2 regions of the Hippea sp. KM1 genome follow, and region 2 is predicted to be linked to the other one. Evidence: riboswitches for the same ligand, from Rfam matches in the RefSeq annotation. Region 2 holds a riboswitch; the other holds the start of a gene.
What was found. A riboswitch is a leader RNA that binds a small molecule or an ion and turns the genes downstream of it on or off. The one in region 2 is predicted to bind fluoride.
Positions count from the first base shown of each region.

Region 1: linked by a shared signal. The riboswitch ahead of D891_RS0107565 (respiratory chain complex I subunit 1 family protein) and the one ahead of D891_RS0103470 (dynamin family protein) in region 2 are both predicted to bind fluoride.

Region 1 is NZ_JAFP01000001.1:1,482,132-1,493,572, forward strand. It holds gene glyA (serine hydroxymethyltransferase) at 1-228, opposite strand, end outside; gene rpiB (ribose 5-phosphate isomerase B) at 225-659, opposite strand; gene D891_RS0107550 (methyl-accepting chemotaxis protein) at 888-2,492, shown strand; gene D891_RS0107555 (methyl-accepting chemotaxis protein) at 2,732-4,327, shown strand; gene D891_RS0107560 (sensor domain-containing phosphodiesterase) at 4,447-6,972, shown strand; fluoride riboswitch at 7,040-7,107, shown strand; gene D891_RS0107565 (respiratory chain complex I subunit 1 family protein) at 7,126-8,076, shown strand; gene D891_RS0107570 (hypothetical protein) at 8,073-8,708, shown strand; gene D891_RS0107575 (proton-conducting transporter transmembrane domain-containing protein) at 8,712-10,088, shown strand; gene D891_RS0107580 (hydrogenase large subunit) at 10,085-11,290, shown strand; gene D891_RS0107585 (hypothetical protein) at 11,301-11,441, shown strand, end outside.
Region 2 is NZ_JAFP01000001.1:676,330-687,770, reverse strand. It holds gene D891_RS0103490 (MBL fold metallo-hydrolase) at 1-316, shown strand, start outside; gene ade (adenine deaminase) at 325-1,944, shown strand; gene D891_RS0103480 (tRNA (adenine-N1)-methyltransferase) at 1,941-2,717, shown strand; gene D891_RS0103475 (cache domain-containing protein) at 2,880-5,462, shown strand; fluoride riboswitch at 5,492-5,557, shown strand; gene D891_RS0103470 (dynamin family protein) at 5,579-7,312, shown strand; gene D891_RS0103465 (SIMPL domain-containing protein) at 7,304-8,011, opposite strand; gene D891_RS09435 (methylated-DNA--[protein]-cysteine S-methyltransferase) at 8,004-8,474, opposite strand; gene secA (preprotein translocase subunit SecA) at 8,464-10,875, opposite strand; gene D891_RS0103450 (glutamine--tRNA ligase/YqeY domain fusion protein) at 10,892-11,441, opposite strand, start outside.

The DNA of each region.
Region 1 (11,441 bases), 810 kb from region 2:
ATCGATTGCAAGCTCCTCCACAACATCAACATACTCACAACCGCCGTAATACCTCTTATGGGGATAACCCTCAGCGTATTTGTTTGTCATGATCGAACCTTGAGCCTCAAGCACAGCCTCAGATACCAGATTCTCGCTGGCGATAAGCTCAAGGCCATACATCTGCCTCTTCTTCTCATCCTCTATAGCCTTATAAACTTCGGGATCAAAATCCTTCAAAACACTCATAACGCCTCCAAATCAGAGATTTTGTTTATTCTGCGCTGGTGCCTCCCACCATCGAACTCGGTACTCAAGAATATCTTAACCATCTGCTTTGCAATCTCAACACCCGTCGTCCTGCCGCCAAATGCCAGGATGTTGGCGTTATTATGCCTGCGGGCAAACTCAGCAGTGTATGCATCATGGCATAAGGCGCACCTAACACCCTTGATCTTATTGGCTGCTATGCTCATACCGATTCCCGTTCCACAGATTAGTATACCCTTAGAGCCATTTTGTGCAACCCTAATGGCCACCTCTTTTGCTATATCCGGATAGTCGCACGATTCTTCAGAGAAAACGCCGACATCCTCAACCTCTTCACCCAACTCCCTCAAGAAGTCCTTTATCCTTTCCTTCAACTCAAATCCGCCGTGGTCAGAACCTATTACAACCACTTCCTCCCCCTAAACAAATTTTTGCCAAGTTATACCAAAAAATTCTCCAAATTCAAATGAAAGATGGCAAAAAACAGAGTTTCACATGTGAATAATTAACTATATTGACTTTCAGTTTATAATACCTAAATTATTAGCTTAAGAAAACGGTCTTTTAAAGGGATTAAAAGCAAAGGTTATTAACTAACTGATTTTAGAAAATAATAAAAGTTTTTAAGGAGGTGGCATATGTTGGGCAATGTCTCCATTAAAACCCTTGTTATCAGCGGGCTTTCGATAGTTCTATTGGGCTTTGTTGTAATGGTTACAATGAATGTAAGCTTTATCAACAAAAGCAAAAGCCGCCTTGTTAGGGTTTATGCAACCGATTTTAAACAGATAACCGAATACCACAAGATAGAAAGGGGGTTTAACAAAGGGGAGAGATTGCTCATAAAATCATACATAACGAGGGACAGAAAGCTCATCAATCAGGCAAAATCCCAATTCTCATACGCAATAGAAGCAATTGATAGGCTCCTAAACAACCCATCAATTAGCGGCAACGAGAAGCAAAAACTAATCAACTTAAAAAACCTTCTAAATAAACAGCTCACCATCGCACTCAATCAGTTAGAAGAAACCATGAAAACGGGCAACTATTCAGAAGAAGAATTGTCAAAGATGGACAGCATGGCATCAACCATAGAGGCAGCGATCGTAAACATAACAGACTCAAACCTAAACCAGGCCGAAGCATCGCTAAGAAGCGTAATAAAGAGCATAAACAGGAATGCAACAACCACATTCATCGCATACGGCATATTGGCTGTAATACTCATAATCATATTCATCGTTACAAAATCGTATCTAATCAACCCATTAAGCGGTGTTGAAAGTGTTATGAACGAGATAGGCAAGGGCAACCTAAACGCCCGATTCAATGTCTGGACACACAACGAGATCGGCAACCTAAAAAGGCAGTTGAACAACATGGTGGACAACCTGCAAAAGATGGTCAACAACATAAAAGAGGCTGCCGATGCCATGGTAAACCACTCCGCTCACCTATCATCTGCCGCAGTCCAAATGTCTGCTGCCAATGAGGAGGCCACACACGGCATGGACGAGATCGTATCGGCAATAAGCGATACATCCAATGCCATAAACAGCATTGCAACATCCACAGAAAACATCACACAGCTGGCAGAGGCTATAGCCGAGGTCAACAAGAAGATGCTTGAGGATATGGAGAAAAAGGTAAAGAGGATGAACAAAAATGCCGAGCTGGCAGAAAAAACCATGGAGCAGATAAACATCGTCGGCGAATCGTCAAAAGAGATAGGCAAGATCGTCGATGTAATTAGCGATATAGCAGATCAGACCAACCTGCTTGCCCTAAATGCCGCCATTGAGGCAGCAAGGGCTGGAGAGGCAGGACGGGGCTTTGCCGTTGTTGCCGATGAGGTGAGGAAGTTAGCAGAGAAAACACAGCGCTCGACAGAGGAGATCAGGGCCACCATCATAAAGATGCAGAAGGATGTTGAAAAGGCCATAGAGAGAACAGAACAGACAAAGGAGAGCATACTCTCTGAGTCTGAGGCAATAAAGATAAACGAGGAGCATGTAAACGAGGTCGTTGAAAGAACAAACAGAACCATAGACGAGATACACTCAACCAGCGCAGCAACGGAGGAGATATCCGCAACGGTCTCTGAGGTCGACTCACAGATCAAAGAGATGCAAAACGCCATAAGGGAGAATGCAAAGGCAGCAGAGGAGGTGGCAAACGCATCGGTTGAACTGAAAAACATCGCACAAACCGTGCTTGATTTAGTAAACAAGTTCCACTAAGAACCCAAAGGAGGCAGGGGGTAAAAATCTCCTGTCTCCCCGCTTATTCTTAATCTTTTAACCAATTCTCTATTTATACACCGAACATTTTAACTAACCACCTTTTTACAAGTTAACTTGCACTTGACGATATGAGACCAATCGATTATACTTATAATAAGTGAATTAATAACTTATGTAAAATGTTTTTTTTTTTTTGCGATTTTTAGTAAATAAAAAAATTTTTCAGGAGGTGGGCGATGTCGAATGTATCGGTGAAGAAAATGATTGCTGCATTCTTTATCCTCATCATAGCGGGCCTGGCAATAGGGTTCTATGCCACCATAACATCAAGCAAAAGCATCAAACAGAAAACCAGGGTCATATACTCCAGGGATTTGGGTCAGGTCAGCCTGTATAACAAGATAAGGGAGAACTACTCAAAGGCAGAGAAATACCTTCTAAAGGCTTACTTCCTTAAGGATGAAAGAATGCTTAAAGAGGCAGAGAGGTATTTTGAGAAGGTGGATGCGCTTATCGAGAAAAACATAAACAGCGCCAGGATAGGCTCAACAGAAAAGCAAAGACTATCAACCCTAAAATCGGCAATAGACAACCAGTTGAGGGTCGCCTTAGGTCAAATAAACCTCAACTCAAGCAAGATAAGCTATGAGGAGTTCCAGAGATTCGATAAACTTACCCAATCCATAGATGAGCAGATAAACTCTATTCTGGGCAACAGGATCAGTTTAATCAGATCATCAATCACAGGCATCTATAGGGGCTTAAATAACCATGATAGACTGATGTTTGTTGTGTATGCCTCCATTGCAGCGATAGTAATACTGGGCTTTATGGCCTTTACAAAATACCTAATAAAACCGTTAAGCGGCGTTGGTGATGTGCTTAACAAAATCGGGGATGGCGATCTAACCGCCAGGTTTAATATATACACAAACAACGAGATAGGCAAACTCAAAAGAAACATAAACTCAATGGTTGAAAATCTGCAAGCCATGGTAAATGAAACAAAAACGGCATCCGATGCCATGTTAAAGGGCTCATCCAACCTATCATCGACAGCCGTTCAAATATCGGCTGCAAACGAGGAAACATCAAGGGGCATGGAAGAGATAAAAAATGCCATAGAGGATGCAACAAAGGCCATTGAGAGCATAGCAGAATCGACAGAAAACATAACATCCTTAGCCGAAGGGATAGCAGAGATAAATCAAGAGCTGATAAAAGATATGGAAGAGAAGCTCAGAATGATGGAGATCAATGCAAGGTTGGCCGAAAGAACGATGGAACAGATCAATGTTGTCGGCGAATCGTCAAAAGAGATAGGCAAGATCGTCGATGTAATTAGCGATATAGCAGATCAGACCAACCTGCTTGCCCTAAATGCCGCCATTGAGGCAGCAAGAGCCGGGGATGCTGGACGGGGCTTTGCCGTTGTTGCCGATGAGGTGAGGAAGTTAGCAGAGAAAACGCAACTATCAACAGAGGAGATCAGAACAACGATTACGAAGATGCAACAGGATGTGGATAAGGCCATAGAGCAAACCATCAAGACAAAAGAGAGCATACTATCGGAAGCCGAATCCATCGAAAGAAACAGGGAGCATGTAAACGAGGTCGTTGAAAGGACAAACAGAACCATAGACGAGATACACTCAACCAGCGCAGCAACAGAGGAGATATCTGCAACAATGACAGAGATAGACTCCCAGATTGGCGAAATCACAGAGGCAATAAGAGAGAATGCAAAGGCGGCTGAGTCCATAGCATCCCTATCCGTGCAGCTAAAAGATACAGCTCAGAATGTTTCAGACCTGTTAAATAAGTTTAAATAAAGGGTTAAACCTATGGGGGCATGCCTTATAAAATTTAGGGATTTACAACAAAACAAAAAAATAATATAAGGTAGGTTGAGGATTGTTGGGTTAAGAATATTGAGAATAAAAAGCCTGTTATGAAAAGGATAGAGTTTGACGAGGCAACATTAAAGGCCATAAGCAACACAACCATATTCGGCGTGTATGTCTATCAAAAAGACGGTCGATTTGTCTTTGTAAACGACGCATTCTGCAGGCTTGTGGGATACCAGAAGGAGGAGCTTTTAAGCGGCCAGGTAAAGCTTTTGGATCTAATCAAGGATGAATATAAAGAAAGGGCCAAAAGCATCATCGAGCGCAGGGTTGCAGGCGAGTTCTTCTCAAGGGAGTTTAGCGAAATTACATACCTAACAAAGGACAGACAGACAAAGCTTGTTTTAAACTTCGGCTATACAGTCATATACGACTCCAAACCCTCAGGCTTTGTAATCACCGTGGATATAACAAAACAGAAAACCTATGAGATACTATACAAGGCACTGGCCAAGGTAAACGAGTTATCCACTAACATAACCCAGGAGGATGAGATACTCAAACAAACGGTCAGGGTGCTGAATGAGGATGTTGGGTTTGACCTTGTATGTTTAGGGTACGTGGATGAGAAAACCGAACTGTTTAAGGAGAAATACATAGCAGGCAAACAGACATACATAGACATCTTCAGAAACATAAAGATATCGGTGAACCCCGACATACCCGAAGGAAGGGGAAGCATAGGCCGCTCATACAGGGAAAAGAGGATCGTCACCATAAACAACATATACTCAGACAAAGGCATGTCTGCCTGGAGGAGTGTACAGAAGAGGTTTGGTGTCTATTCGGTCTGCTCCATACCGCTTTTCAAAAACGGTGATATCGCCTATATCCTTATTTTGTATTCTAAGATACCTAATATATTCTCAGGCGAATTCATGCACCTGATAAACAGCTTAAGCAAAACCCTTAACTCCACACTGGAAAAGCTCGAAACACAGAAGTGGAAAACCATCCTGGAGGAGGCCGTCAATTTAGGGTTTGAGTTTATCCTCATAGCAGAAGAAGACCTAAAAATAGTCTATGCTAACGACAATGCAACACAGACCCTGGGCTACACAAAGCATCAATTGCTAAACAAGAGACTGAACGAGATAGTATACCAGGAGAACGACAGGGATATAGGCGAGGTTATAGAAAAGCAGGATTATAGCGGCAATTGCCTGGTGTTTAAGCTAAAAACGGATGAGGGCAACATCAAGAAGGCCCTCTTCCACCTATCCAAGGTAAAAACAGACAGAACATACATCATAGCCGCAGGCAAGGACATAACAGAAAACACCGAGTTGCAAAGGCTCATAGAAAACGCCTTAAGGAGGGATAGCATCACAAACCTCCTAAACAGATATGCCTTTACCGAAGCCATAGAAAGATACATAGAAAGGGCCCAATATCAGGATAGATTGGGCGCCGTGGTTGTGCTAAAGCCGATAAACTTCTCCCTGATAAACGAGGTTGTGGGTTTCCAAAAGGGCAACCTGATACTCAAAGAGATCGGCGAAAGGATCAAAAAACACCTAAGAAGATACGACATAATAGCCAAACTGGAGTCCTCCAAGTTTGCCATACTCCTGAAAGATATGAAAAGAGAGGAAGACATACTCGTTATCAGCATGGATCTGATAAGACAACTATCAAAGCCATACGACATAGACGGCCAGAGGTTTAACCTCTCGTTTAATGTGGGCATTAGCATATACCCGATAGACTCAAAAGACCCGATAGGCTTACTGGATAAGGCCGAGATTGCGCTCATCGATGCCAGACTCAAAGGCGAAAACTCCATAGGGTTCTATAAAGAGGAGCTAAAGAGCGAAACCGAAAGGAAACTGAAGATCAACCAGGAATTCCCAGAGGCGTTAAAGAACAAGGAGTTTGTCTTATACTTCCAGCCGTATTTTAGCATAGCGACGGGTGCAATAGAGGGGGCCGAGGTCCTTATAAGGTGGATAAAAAACGGAACCGTCATATCGCCGCTTGAATTCATACCGATCTTCGAACAGACCAGAAACATAGTTAAACTGGAGAACTATATAATCGACGAGGTGGTGGAGCTATTAAGCACTAATTCAATAGACAAACCGCTCTCTGTCAATATATCGGCCACAAGCCTTATGGATGAGGCCTTCACAGAAAAACTCATAGGCTTACAGCCCCAATACAAAAAGCTCATAAACATCGAAATCACGGAGAGGTTGTTTTTAGACAAACCCGGCAGGGCAAGCAGCATACTGCACAAGCTGCGCAATGAGGGTTATAGGGTATACATAGACGATTTCGGAACGGGTTATTCATCGCTTTCCTATATCTCAAACCTCCCTATAGACTGCATCAAGATAGACATCTCATTCGTCAGGCAAATGATGGAAAACCCCAAGACCAAAGCCATTGTGAAAACCATCGTCTATTTAGCCCAGCAACTCAACCTAACCACCATAGCAGAGGGCGTTGAAAGCAAAGAGCAATTAGAAACCTTAAAAGAGATGGGATGCCAGATTGCCCAGGGCTTTTTATTCTCAAAACCCCTACCCAAAGAGGAGTTCTTAAACCTTTTAGAAAAATACCAATAAAGCTAAAGAGTCCTTATGCCAAAGCCAGCCTTGACAAGAAAATAACACTTTGATATAAAAACAGGCGCAGCTTAAAGGCGGTGGAGTTCGCCTTAAACTGCCCTCTCTTTTTGGGCCAATAACTCCTATTAAAAACTATATTTGAGGTGGTTTATGTTGTGGGTTTATAGTGTCATGCAACTGTTCTTTGTGGCCGCCTTTGCACCCTTAATTGTGGGTATTTTCAACAAACTCCTTGAGATTTACCAATCCAAGGAAGGCCCTCCGATCTTACAGCCCTATTACGACCTTGCAAAACTGTTCAGAAAACAGAGCGTCATACCTCAGGTTGCATCGGATCTGTTTCAGGTTGTTCCATACATCACATTCTCCATGTATTTATTCTTAACCCTGGTTCTGCCTATCATTACCGGTTTTCCCTTGATATTTGGCCCGACGGTTGATTTTATCGGCGGCGGGTTGATATTTGCAGCCATAGCAACGCTAAAGAAGCTTGCAGCCTTAGACAGCAGAAACAACTACTCCCACATGGGTGTTTCAAGGGCATCAAGTATCGGCGCACTCTCAGAACCCATAATCGTCCTCATATTCATAACATTCGGTGCCATATCCCACACAAACAACCCCTATGTGGTCAACAACATACTGCAGACATCGACCCATTGGTATGCCTCACTCGTTCACTGGTTTGTTGTATTTGCCTTCTTCATGGCACTATTGATTGAAACGGGCAAATTGCCCATAGAATCCCACACAAACAACGAATTCGGCATGATAGACCAGGCCATAGAGATGGAGTATTCATCCAAGGAGTTGGCGTTTATGAGGTGGGGCAGCTATATAAAGCAGTTTCTCCTTATGAGTGTATTCTTAAACGACTTCCTGTTTCCCTTTTTTCTGCCTATGAAGCCCGATTTTTGGTCTGTTTGCGTCTATAGCGTAATCCATCTAATAAAACTTACCATCCTGGTGTTTATTATTGCAACCATCCAATCCACCATATCCAAATACAAGCTATTCAAAAACTTTGAATATGTGGCCATAGCCTTTTCCTTTGCCCTGCTTGCCATACTGGTCTTTTACACAACCGGAGGTGTCTTATGAAGGATGCCTATATAGTCGTGGGATTTCTGCAGATTATACTCATACTCTTTATGCAGTGGCAGGTGTATCTAAAAAAGATGGTTTTAACATTTGCCGTCTCATCGGTTGCCATAGCGGTGTTGCTGTTTGTGAATTTTCAAATAACACAAGAATTGTCCCTGCTAATTTTGGCTCTGCTTACACTATTTGTCAGAGCCATATTCATACCCTCGTATATCTTGAAAAAACTAAAACCACCCCACAGGGAAAGGGAGGTAAAACAGACAATCCCAACAAGCCTCTCCATCATTATCTCCGTTTTGCTGGTTGTGTTTTCCTATACAATTTACAGAACAGCCCTGTTTAGTAATATTGACATACAGGCAGGCTTCATACCAATAGCCATTATAATCCAGGGCATGTTTTTGATAGCATCACGCAACAATGCATTCGTTCAGCTTATAGGCTATATGGTAATAGAGAACGGCTTGTTCTTGTTCGGTGGATACATGTTTCCCGATCTGCCGTTTGTTATAGAAGGCGGAATACTCTTAGACCTCATAGGCGTTGTTATGGTCTCTGCAATCATAATGAGGCTAAGGGAGGAATCCGTATCCGATGTAATAGACGAATTCGAAGAGTTCAGGGGGTAGGAGATGTTTTACTATTTACCGATAGGGTTTAGCCTAATAGCCTCCATATTTTGCATAACAAGAAGAGACGGTCTGGCCGCTTTAGTATCAACCATTTCAGCAGGTCTAAGCGTTGTTAGCTCATTCTATATACTGAACCTTCAAACGACAACATCCCACCTTTTATTGATAGACGGAAAATCAAAAATAATGCTTATAATTGTGTCTATAATCTATCTAACAAGCGTACTGTTTTCTTTAACCTACCTTAAACATGTCCATAAACCGCTGCTTAAGAGAAGCCACTATTATCTATTCCTAAACCTGTTTGCTGCAAGTATGCTCTTCAGTGTCATACTCAACAATTTAGGCCTTATCTGGGTTGGCATAGAGGCAACAACGATAACAAGCGCCCTCCTTGTTGCTATAGACAACGACGAAGCAGCTATTGAGTCGTCATGGAGATACATAATAATCGTATCGGCAGGCCTCATCATCTCACTTGTGGGCATTGTATTCATCTATGCATCAACCCACACGCTTATATTGAGCCAAATAAAACAATTAACCTTCACAAACAAGAAACTGCTTGTGTTGGGCGGGGCGTTGACTATAGTTGGCTTTGCAACAAAAGCCGGAATCTTTCCCATGCATAGCTGGCTTGCCGATGTGCATGGAAGGGCAATAGCACCCGTAAGTGCGATATTTTCTGCAGTCCTTCTGCCTGTGGCTTTGTTTGGCCTGTTTAGGGTGCTTGAGGTTATGCCATCTGCCAAACTCCATATATTTGCCTTTATGCTTGGCTTTTTGAGTGTCGCTTTTGCATCGATATTTCTCATAAACCAGAAGTTTTACAAAAGGATGTTTGCATATTCCTCTATAGAAAACATGGGTATGATACTCATAGGTTTATCCCTAAATACAAAATACTCACTATTGGGGGCTTTTGTACTGCTTGTTGCCCATGCCTTTGCCAAATCATCGGCGTTCTATACAACGGGCAACATATTGGCGGTGTTTAATTCAAGAAAAATCAGCGATATAGAAGGCCTAACAAAAATATTGCCAACCGCAGGATACAATCTTGTGTTGTCCACGCTGGCTGTAAGCTCAGCACCCCCTTTTGGCACATTCTTAGGCGAGATATTGATAATCTATGCCCTATACTCAACAAAGGGGTTGGCACTGACACTACTGTTGGCTGTTTTTCTTTTACTTGATTTCTTGGCTCTAAACGGCAAAACGGCCCAGATGGCATTCTCCAAAACCCAATCAACAAGGATAAAAAGTGAATCATCCATGAGTCTAATCATACCTGTCCTAAACACGGTTCTGGCGTTTTTGGTTATATTCGCTGCAGGTTTTATTGAAAAACTCATAACCACGGGGATGATAAAATGAGATTGTTGGGGATACTAAGGGACGATAGACTGCTTATTCAGGATAAGGATAGGTTGTTTGTAAAAAAGGCCAGCGAATGCAGCTCAACATTTGAAAACCATGACCTAATAAAGAACAGGGATATATCCATAGGGGGTGGCAAAACCCAGGGCAAGGGCGTTTTTAATTTCAGATACGGGCCAGTGTCTGCTGGTGTGGCAGAGGCCGGAGTTTTCAATCTTTACACATATGGAGAGAGGATCCTGTCTGTTGAAATTGACCCAGGCTATAAAAAACGCAACATAGAAGCCTTAATGGTGAGAAAGACACCCTCCGAGGCATTAAGGCTGGCAGAATCGATATGCGGAAACTTCTCATTCTCCCATTCATTGGCCTTCACAGAAGCTATAGAAAACCAAGCTGAAATAGATAAAACAACCCAGAGGGTAAGGATAATAGGCCTTGAATTGGAGAGGGCTTACAACCACATACACCAGATAACAAGGCTTGCAAAGGGGGCATCCCAAACTGTTCTTACATCCCATCTTGAATGGATCTTTGAGGAACTTCTAAGAATAAACAAGCTCCTTTTTGGCAATAGATTATTGAAGCACTCAAACCTCATTGGCGGTGTGAAGATCAACCTTGCCAACTTGAAAAAGGCAAAAAATAGAATAATGCTCTTAAGGGAAAAATTCGAAGAGCTATACGAGCATGCCCTGCAGAGCTATAACTTTATAGATAGGCTTTACGGCGTGGGAAGGTTGAATAAAGAAAATGCCATAAAAATCGGTCTTAGTGGACCTTCCCTTAGGGCATGCGGAATAGAAGAGGACCTAAGACGGTTCAACCCCTTGTATGAAAACTTAGAGATAACCACACGCTCGGGGTGCGATGCTTTGGCAAGGATGGAGGTAAGGGCTGATGAATTTATAAATTCGTGCAATATAATCCTATCGCAGATAGAAAAGATAGACAACGAACCCAAAAAAGAAGAGATTCAAATAAAAGACGGTGATTACTTAGGCTATTCCTGCTCCCCAACAGGCATTATAGCCTACTATTTAGAGATAAGAGACGGCCTCATAAGCTATGCTTACATCTCAACGCCATCTGTTTTTGGCTTTATGGCATTTGCAGAGGCCATAAAAGGATACATATTCACTGATTTTAGTTTCACCTTTGATTCATTCGGCATAAACTTTTCAGACTGTGCAAGATAAGGGAGGAGATATGAAGCCGTGGGCGATTTATGGCATAACACAAAGGATAACGGAGGGCTTTAATAAAACCAAAGAGGCGGTAAGGTCAATATCCCCGATTTTTAAAAAATCACTCCACATCTTTCCCATAGATGTATCAAACGACAACAGC
Region 2 (11,441 bases):
TGATTTCTCCTTAGCAATTGACACATCCAAGGGGTTAATCGTGATTCTTGGTTGCGCTCATGCAGGAATCGTTAACATACTAAACCACTTCATCAACAAAACCGGCAGAAAGGAGATATACGCAGTTATCGGTGGAACGCATTTAGGATTTGCAAACGATGAGCAGATAAACGCAACACTGGAGGTTATAGAGAAATACAACATTCAAAAGCTCGGCGCCTCACACTGCACAGGCCTAACCGTATCGGCCAAGCTTTACAATAAATTAAAGGATAGGTTCTTCTTCGCAGGCGTAGGAAGCGTTTTAGAGGTATAGAGGAAAAAATGGACTTAGCCATAAACAATGCATGGGTTGTCGATTTTGATAAATTGAGATTCGACAAACTAAGCATAGGCATAAAAGACGGCCTTATTGCAAAAATAAGCCCAACGCCCATAAAGGCCAAAGAGGCCATCGATGCAGAGGGGCTTTATCTATCCACAGGGCTTATAGACTGCCATTGCCACATAGAAAGCACGCATTTAACGCCTAAGGGCTTTGCCGAGGCGGTTATTGACAAGGGAACGCTATTTGCCGTTGCCGATTGCCACGAAATAGCCAATGTCTTTGGCAGGAAGGGGCTTGAGTTCTTCATAGACGATGCAAGGGATGTGGATATGCAGCTTAGGTTTGCCGTCCCCTCCTGCGTTCCTGCCACAGGGTTTGCCACAAGCGGCGGCAGGATCGACCCAGACGATGTGGAATACTTCTTGGGCTTTGATGAGGTTGTATCGCTGGGCGAATTGATGAATGTGCCGGGTGTTATAAACAGGGATGAAAAATTCATAAAGATGATAGAGCTTGCCAGGATGCACAACAAAAGGGTTAACGGCCATGCGCCCCATTTAGATGCACAAACACTTAAGCTATACAAAGAGGCAGGCGTTGAGGATGACCATGAAAGCTATGATTACGATGAGCTGAAACAGAAGATAGAGTTGGGCTTTTTTGTATTCATAAGGGAGGGAAGCAGTGAGCATTCAACCAATGAGGCATACAAAATAATCAAAGAATACCCCGACAGGGTTGCCTTCTGCAGCGACGACAAATCGGTGGGCGATATCTTAGAGAAGGGCCATATAGATTACAACCTAAGAAAGGCGATAAGCTTGGGCATTGAGCCTGCTTTGGCGCTTAAGGTGGCATCGTTTAATGGCCTGAAGTATTACGGGCTTGATGAATTTTTGGGGATAAAAGAGGGAAAAAGGGCTTACCTTGTCCTGTTTGATGAGAAATTTATGCCAAAAACATCGATTACAAACGGCAAAATTTACAAATCCATCCACAAAAAGAGCAGTCCACCCGAGGCGTTTTTAAACTCCATCAAGGTAAAAACGCCTATAGAACTGCCCAAAATAAAGCACAAAGGGATAGCAATCGGTCTAAAAAACGGTTCGTTGATTACACAAAAGCTATCCATTGCGCATCAGGAGGAAGAGTTCAACACAAAAGACGACATACTAAAGCTTGTTGTAATAGAACGATACGGGCATAACAACAAAGCGGCCTGCTTTGTTAAGGGGTTTCTGCTAAAAAAGGGGGCTATGGCCACATCGCTTGCCCACGATTGCCACAACATAGTGGCCGTCGGCACCTCGGATGAAGAGATAGAAAGGGCCGTTTCAGCCATAATAGAGATGCAGGGAGGACAGGTTGTTGTAAATAACGATAAAATAACACGCCTTGCCCTGCCTATAGGCGGAATAGTATCAAGCGATGAGCCCGAAAACATAAAAGAATCCGTCATAGCCCTAAAACAAGCCGCAAGGGAACTTGGCTGCGGGCTGGATGATCCGCTTGGCATGCTGTCGTTTCTATCACTTGAGGTCATACCCCACATCAAGCTGACAGACAAGGGCCTGTTTGATGTTGATAAATTCTGCTATATAGAGGAAAATCCATGAATAGACCCAATCAAAACAGCATTATCATACTCTATGACAAACAAAAAGACAAAAAGCACATATTAAACCTTGCAACACTGCCTGACAAATACTCAACGGCAAACGGCATTATAGAAAAGGATCTGATTCTCAATACCGGTTTTGGCAAAAGCATAAAGACCCATTTAGGATATGAATACATACTCCTGCCTGCAACGCTGTATGATTTCATCATGAAAAAACTCAACAGGCTCACGCAAATCGTATATCCAAAGGATGCAGCATACATCGCATTGAGGCTTGATATAAAACCGAACGACACGGTAATAGAATCCGGCATTGGAAGCGGCGCCATGAGTGCGGTATTTGCCCAGATTGTGGGCAGACAAGGCAAACTAATAAGCTATGAAAAGCGGCAGGAGTTCATAGATAACGCCCTTAAAAACCTAAAGAGATTCAACCTCCACGACAGGATAGAGGTAAAGCACAAAGACATTGCAGAAGGGTTCGATGAGGAGAATGTGGATGCCGTTTTTATAGATGTCAAAGAACCCTGGCTTTACCTTGAAAACGCCATAAAGCCCCTAAAAAGCGGCAGGCTCATAGGCGTTTTAGTGCCAACGACAAACCAGGTGTCGCTGGTTTTAAAGGAGATGGAAAGGCTGCCCCTGATAGATGTTGAGGTTAGCGAGATACTGCAGCGCCACTGGAAAACAAACCCGGAAAGGCTGAGGCCGTATGACACCATGAGTGCGCATACGGCTTTTCTCATATTTGCAAGAAAGATTCAGTGAGCCAAAGCTGCATTACTTCAAAAAGTTAAAGGCGTTTCATAAATGAAGCAATTATATATGTTCCTTTGTTTCATGTATAAGAATTAGGAAAAATTATCTTTTGACAATTGCAAAATAAAATACTATAGTTCTCCGAGTAAACTAAAGGAGCCAAGTCTGCAAGTGAAACAGATTAAATTATCCTCCATGATAGGCGTGTTCATAATGCTAAGCATAATCTCTATAACCGTCATTGTTTCTATCGGGTGGGGGTATTTTCTGCTAAATGCAACAAACAAGGCCATCCATTACTTCAACGAGGATGTTCACCTAAAGAGAGAGATAAGGCTTGAGCGATATGAGGTAAGGGATGCGGTAAAGCTGATAAACTCAGAGAGGGAAAAGGCGTATCAGAATGTATTAAAAACCCTAAAAGACAGAACATACAGGGCATACAAGGTGGCAATGAACATATACAACAAATACAAGGGGAAGGAGTCAAAGGAAAGCATAAGGGAGAGGATAAAGGATTCCCTGATGTTCCAAGTGTTTGACAACGGTAAAAGCTATTACTTTATAACCTCCCTAAATGGGGTGGAAATACTAAGTCCTCAGAAAAGCCTAATTGGAAAAAATCTCTTAAAGGATAAACGATATTCAAAATCCGTTCAGCAGGAGATAGATGTCATAAAAAGACAGAAAGAGGGGTATGTTAAGGGAAAATTCATGCACAACGGCAAGCCTCTGCTAAGGATAGCCTTTGTAAAGCTGTTTGAGCCTTACGGGTGGTATATAGGCTCAGGCAAGATGATAACGAATTTAGAAAAAGAGACAAAAGAGCTGACATTAAAGAAGTTAAATACATCCTTTGGAAACTTCAAAAACCCCAGCCTGTTCATAATGGAACTCTCCTTCAAAGGAGAATGTGCAGGAAGGGTTATATTCTATACAGATCCGGCCTTTGAAGGCCACACATGCCTAAAACTCAACGATAAGTCCATAACATACACAAACTCAAAGCCGTGTTTGAAGGACTGCCTTGAAAAGCTGCTAAAGCTGGGTGATCTGACAACAACACTAATCTGGCCGTATCATAAAAACAAACAGCTCAGAGAAAGGATTACATACCTTTACTATTACAAGCCGTATAATTGGATCATAGGCTCATGCGCACCAAGGAACTTTACGGCAGTATTCCCAGATTTTGAGGCAATTATAAAGAAAGAGGCCAAATCCAGCATAAAGAGCCTGTTGTTTATATTCTTTATATCGGCGCTTGCCATAGGTTATCTGTTGTGGCTGTTGATATTCTTAAGGTTTATATACAAACCGATCAAAAAAGATATAGAGACCATACTCAACTTCTTCTCCAATCAAGGATTGGATACAAAGATAGACCCTGGCAGTATAAAAGTAAAAGAGCTTTCACAGATGGCTCAAAGCATCAACGAAACGGCACAAAAGCTACACCAGGCTCAAAAGAAAACCGAAGAGCTTTTGAAAAACTACTCCCTGCTTTTAAAACACATGCCCGAATGCGTTGTGGTTTTAAAAAAGGTCGGTGGGGAATTAACGGTTGAGGATGTAAATGATGCGGCCATGAACTGCAAAGCCATAACAAAATCCGAAAACCTAATAGGCAAGAAAGCCCAGGAGGTGCTTAAAACATACAACACCTTAAAAGACGCCATTGAACTGGTCATGGATAGGGGCTTTAACCTACACACCACCGTAAAGCTAAACGAAGATGAGAATGATGTGTTTGTTGAGGTGGTAAGCTATTCGCCAGAGAAGAACAGAAGCGTCTGCATCTTCAGAAACATAACCCAGATGGTATGCCTATACAGGGCTATAGAGAAACACAAACACCAACTGCAACAGTTCATAGACAAGATAAAAACCGGCATTATAGTCATGGATAAAAACGGCAACATCAAATATTACAACCACCTGGCAAAGAAGCTGCTCTGCTTCGAAGAAAACGAGGAGTTCACCATACAGAGGCTAAAGATACCGGAATCACTAAAGATACGGTTCCTGAAGGTTGTAAAGGGAAGAGAGGACTGCGATGGTTGCGAGACCAATATCATAACAGCCGACGGCAAAAGCAGGTGGTTTGATGTGCATGTCGCAAAAATCAAGATAGATTCAGAACCGGTATTAATCATATCGTTCAACGACATAACACAGAGGTATCTGAAAAACAAGCAGTTGGAGTATTTGAGCCTGCACGATACCCTAACAGGCCTATACAACAGGCACTTCTTTGAAGAGGAAATTAAAAGGCTATTCAACAGAAGGCACTATCCGCTTGCACTGGTAATAATAGACCTAAACGGCTTAAAGATAGCCAACGACCTGCTCGGCCATGAGATAGGCGATAAGCTAATCATGAAGATGGCAGAGATACTATCCACATCAACAAGGGGCAGCGATATAGCAGCAAGAATCGGCGGCGATGAATTTGCCGTTATAATGCCAAACACAAACGAAAACGGGGTGAGGGCGTTTATAGAGAGGATCAAGGCAAGGATAGCAAGCAATAATGAGGTCTCAGAGATCATCATCAGCGCCTCTATCGGATACGCCATCCAAAATGGTCAATTCAGAAAGGCAGATGACCTGATGAGAGAGGCAGACAAAAATATGTATATGGACAAATACTCACCCTCCCGCACAAGAAAGCTAAAAGAGATCATAAAATGGGCAAAGAACCTCAAATCAACGATGAGCCACATAGATGAGGATTACCTGATTAACAGATAATTGAACTTGCCGCCTTTTTAGGGTAATATTCTAAAAAAGGCTATGAGGTTAGCCTAAAAAGCCCCGCCAGCGGGGATGATAACCTCTATCCACATACCAGAACATAGGGGGATGAGATGAATAACATTAAAGAGAGGCTTTTAAAAACCATCGCCACAATAGAGGTTATCACATCAAAAGACTTATCAAAAACAAAAGAGAAGCTTATGAATGAGCAATTCAACCTTGTTGTCATAGGGCAGTTCAAAAGAGGCAAGTCGTCGCTTATAAACGCCTTGCTTGAGGACAACATTGTGCCATCATCCATCCTGCCATTAACATCCATAGTAACGATCATCTCTTACTCAAGCAGAAAGAAGGCCATCGTCAAATTCTTAGACAACTCAGAAAAACAGATAGAGATCAACGAGATCGAAGGATATGTCACAGAGAAGCACAACCCCAAAAACAGGCTCAATGTAAAAGAGGTTCATGTATTACACCCATCACCATACCTAAAAAAGGGCATAAGGATCATAGACACACCCGGCATAGGCAGCGTTTTTAAGCACAACACCGATGTTGCCTATAACTTCTTGCCCTATTGCGATGCGGCAATCTTTGTTATGAGCCCCGATCCGCCGCTTGGTGAGGCTGAGATAGAGTTTTTGAAGAATGCAAAGGCGTTCACAGAAAAGTTCTTCTTTGTGCTCAACAAGATAGACATCGTATCAAAAGACGAGCTAAAAGAGGTTATAGGGTTTAACAAGGGGCTGCTTAAGGAATACATAGAATCGGAGAATATAGAGATCTATCCCATTTCTGCAAAAAACGCACTGAAGGCCAAACAGACAAAGGACGGAGGGTTATTGGAATCATCGGGCATAAAAGAGTTAGAAAACAGCTTGGATAGCTTCATACAGAAAGAGAAGGGCAACATCATAGCGATAAATACGATAAACGCCCTCCTGCGCCACATAAACAACGAGCTAAACGCCTTCGAGATACAGAAGAAAACCCAGAGCCTCTCGCTAAAGAACCTGCAGGAGAAGGCGGATAAATTCCAATCCTTCATTGGCAAGGTAAAAGAGGAGGCAGAGGAGTATGAGTACATCTTGGACAAGCGCATAGAAAAAATTTACGGCGAGCTGGACGATGAGATAGAAAAGTTAAAGGAAAAGCACCTGCCGGGGCTTATAGAGAAGATGCAGAACCATTACAACCAGAAGACAAAAGAAAAGCCGTCCACAGAGGAGTTTGAATCATATATGACGCAAAAAATGAACGAGCACATAATGGAGATATTCAACGATTTTAAGAAGGAACAGTCCGAATCCATCTCATACAGGGTTGAGGCCATATACGATGAGCTGGCAAAAAGGATCAACGAAAAGATAGAAGACATCATCCAGACAGCCTCAACCATATTCGATATAAAGCTAAACACCTATATCGACAAAGAAAGACTAACAGACAAAAGCTATTTTAACTTTATGTTGACCGATCAGATGGGCATACTCAACATCTTTGCAACCACATTCAGGACAAAGCTGCCGTTCTTTATAGGCAAAAAGATAGCATACAGACACATAAAGAACACAACAATAGAGCTATTCGACAGGCACTGCGGAAGGGTCAGGTATGATCTGACAAAAAGGGTAAGGGAGACAACCTTCAGGTTTAAGGATCAGCTTAAGGATAAGCTGGATCTAACGATAGAGGCCATAGAGGGCGCATTAAAGAAGGCCATTGAGATCAAGAAGGAAAACCAGGCAAAGGCCAATCAAATACTAAAAACCATAGAAAACAACACAAGGCTCCTCTTAAAAGAGAAAGAGGAGCTTGAAAAACTCAAAAATAAACTATCTTAGATAGTAAACAACATTAACAACAACCCTGACGCGCTTAATATATGGCGTGTTGGGGTCTCTATCTGTTATGCTGAAATAACCCTGACGGGCTGTCTTTATCGGGCCCAATTCCGAGTTGGACTCATTTGCAAACTTCATAGCCACCTTATGGGCGTTCTGTATAGCCTGCTCTATCATGATCGGCTTTATCTTGTTTAACTGGGTATAGAGATAGACCGTCTGGAACTTCTGGTTTGTGGCCATTACGCCCATCTCTGAAAGCTTAAACAGTTTCTTCCCCAGCGATACCACCTTATCGACCTGGTGCGTATAAAGCGTTATAATCAGTTTCCCCGTATATCTAAACCTGGCGTTTGAGTTATATTCATTTGCATAATTATCAACAATTCGGGGAGAAGAGACAAATATCTCATCCTCACCAAACCCTTGAGATTTCAAAAACGACTCTATACTATCCCTGCCTGCCTTAAGCTTGTTGGATAGCTTTATGGGGTTATTGTCGGCAACAACAAGTTCTATTGGGTATATCGCAATATCGGCCTTTACAAGCCTTTCGGACAAACCCTTAACACTGACGGTTCTATCCAGCCTCTTAACGCTTAATGCCGTATTCATAACAAACCAGCCCAATACAGACAGGCCAGCAGCAATAAGCAATCCACACCAGAAACCGCTCCAGGCAGACTCCCTCTTATACATAACCCTCTCCCTTTAAAGCTTCCCATTCTAAGATTTTACGCTTCAATTCCACCCCCGCCGAATATCCGCCTATCCCGTTTTTTGATACAACCCTATGACAGGCAACAAAAAAGGCAAACGGGTTGGCGTGCAACATAGAAGCCACAGCCCTTGCATAGCTTCTTGAGTTGAAAACCTCCTGTGCCACATCTGAATAGCTAAAGGTCTGCCCTATCCTGGTTGATACAAGAAAAGCCTGAAGCATTCGGGCTTTCTTAGAAAGCTGTGAGTTATCCAACAAGCCGTAATCAAAGCAGGAAAAATCGCCACTGTCAAAGATATACCTAACACAATCCCCCAAAGCATCAGACAGCGGCAGACCCACGGGTTTGAAAGAAAAGGAGATACTCCCTATCTTTAGACCTTCAAATTCAAAAACGAGAAACCTATCGAACGGCGTCTCAACAAAAAACTTACTGCTCAATGACTATCCTTATATGATAGATTGAAGCGACAGTGTCCTCCTGAATCCTCCTTACCATATCCTCAAACTCATCGAAGGATACCTTCTTGTATTCAACAAGAGGATCCCTCTGACCATACCCCCTCAAGCCAACGGCATCCCTTAGATAATCCATATTCTTCAAATGCTCCCTCCAGTGCATATCCACGATCTGAAGCATGACCTGCCGCTCTAAATTCCTCATCTCGTCGCTGCCAATCAGCTCTTCCTTTGCGTTGTATTCCCCCTTAAGCTGACCCTTTATGTCCTCAAGCAATTTATGTCTCTGTTTGGTCTTCGAAAGCTCATTTGTATCTATATCAAAAGTCCTGTCGAATATCCTGCGCATCTCCTTGTTGAAGCCCTCAACATCCCAGTTGGTAGGGTCAACCTTATCGGGCAGATAAACAGAGGCCAAATCCTCAACAATAGAATCGATATAACCCAGGATATCCTCCTTTAAGTCCTTACCCTCAAGGATACTCCTCCTTTGCTGATAGATAACCTGCCTCTGCTTGTTCATTACATCGTCATACTCAAGTAGGTTCTTCCTGATCTCGAAGTTATAGGCCTCAACCTTTTTCTGGGCGTTCTCTATAGACCTTGTAATCATCCTGTTTTCAATGGCCTCACCCTCTTCAACACCCAACTTGTCCATAAGGAGCTTGATCCTCTCAGAACCGAATATTCTGAGCAGATCGTCTTCTAAGGATAAGAAAAACCTCGACTCACCGGGGTCTCCCTGCCTTCCAGATCTTCCCCTTAGCTGGTTATCTATCCTCCTTGATTCATGCCTTTCAGTGCCCAGGATAAACAACCCACCCAATTCTTTGCTCTCTGGTGTCAGCTTAATATCCACGCCACGGCCAGCCATATTGGTGGCAATGGTAACCCTCTTGGGCTCACCGGCATGGGCTATAATCTCTGCCTCCTTCTCATGGTGCTTTGCATTCAATACGGAGTGTGGTATGCGTTTCTTTGTAAGAATTTTATGCAACTCCTCAGACTTCTCAACGCTTGTCGTTCCAACAAGAACGGGCTGCCCTTTTTCGTATCTTTCCTGAATCTCTTTTATTATGGCATCCACCTTCTCTTTGTGGGTTTTGAACACCAGATCGTTGTGGTCTATTCTCCTTACGGGTTTGTTTGTCGGTATGACAACGACCTCTAAGTTGTAAATCTCCTTAAACTCCCTGGCCTCAGTGGCCGCTGTTCCTGTCATACCGGCAAGCTTCTCATACATCCTGAAGTAATTTTGAAATGTTATAGAGGCAAGGGTCTGGGATTCCTTCTGAATCCTCAAATGCTCCTTGGCCTCAATAGCCTGGTGCAGGCCATCGGAGTATCTCCTGTCTGGCATTAGCCTGCCTGTAAACTCATCAACGATTATTGCCTTACCGTCTTTAACAATATAATCCTTATCCTTCAAATATACCGTATGTGCCTTTAGGGCCTGATTGACCATGTGCAGGATCTCAATGTTCTCTATGTCGTATAGGTTATCTATACCCAAAAACTTCTGAACCTTCTCCACACCCGAATCGGTCAAAACGGCGTTTTTAACCTTCTCATCAACCTCATAATCGCCTGGTCTTAGCTGCCTTACGGCCTTATCTATTTTGTAATACAAAGAAGAAGGCCTATCGGCCACACCGGATATAATCAAAGGCGTTCTGGCCTCGTCTATCAAGATAGAGTCAACCTCGTCGACTATGGCATAGTAAAAATCACGCTGAACATACTCATCCAGCGAATAGCTCATATTATCCCTTAGATAGTCAAAGCCGAACTCGCTGTTTGTGCCGTAGGTAATGTCGGCCAAATAGGCCTCTTTTCTTGAGCACGGGACAAGCTTTGTGGTGAATTTCTCCTTATCATCCCACTCAATCAAAAACGACTTGTTCTGCTGCTGTATAACGCCGACACTAAAGCCCAAAAACAGATAAATTGGCCCCATCCAGAGGGCATCCCTCTTTGCCAGATAGTCGTTAACCGTAACGAGGTGAACGCCCCGCCTGGTCATGGCATTAAGCACAAGGGGCAGTGTGGCAACAAGCGTCTTACCCTCACCGGTCTTCATCTCGGCAACCATGCCCTTATGCAAGACATATCCGCCGATAAGCTGAACATCAAAGTGTCTCATGTTGAGGGTTCTTCTTGCCGTCTCCCTTGTTAGGGCAAACGAATCCACCAATATATCGTCCAGCTTGCCCTTTTGGTGGTATCTATCCTCAAGCTTCTTTATCTGTTCTCTAATCTCATCATCAGAAAGCGATTTTGCCCAGCCCTCCCTATCGTTAATCTTATCCACATACGGCTTTATGGACTTTAAGATCCTGTCGTTCTGCGTTCCAAAAATCTTCTTCATCAATCCAGCTAACATATCTATTCCCTCTTTTTCAGCTTAACTTCTTTTGAATCTTGGCCCAGCTATCCTTAAGGGTCGCCGTTCGGTTGAACACCAACCTTCCATCCTTTGAATCCTCATCCACGCAGAAATAGCCCTTTCTTAAGAACTGAAACTTATCGCCAACCCTGGCGTCTTTTAGCGAAGGCTCAACCTTGCAGTTATCAAGCACAACAAGTGAGTTTGGATTTATGTTATCCAAGAAATTATCACCTTCTTCAGGGTCCTCTTTAACAAACAGATGGTCATACAGCCTAACCTGGGCATCTATGCAGTGCCTTGCGCTTACCCAGTGGAGCGTTCCCTTAACCTTCCTGCCATCCTCTGTCCATCCGCCCTTAGAGGCCGGATCGTATGTGCACCTAAGTTCAACAATATTGCCGTTTTCGTTTTTTACAACCTCGTTGCAGGTGATGTAATAGGCATGTTTCAGTCTCACCTCCCTGCCCGGTGCAAGCCTAAAAAACTTCTTCGGGGGGTTTTCCATGAAATCGTCCCTTTCTATGTAAATCTCCCTGCAGAACGGAATCTTTCTTGTGCCT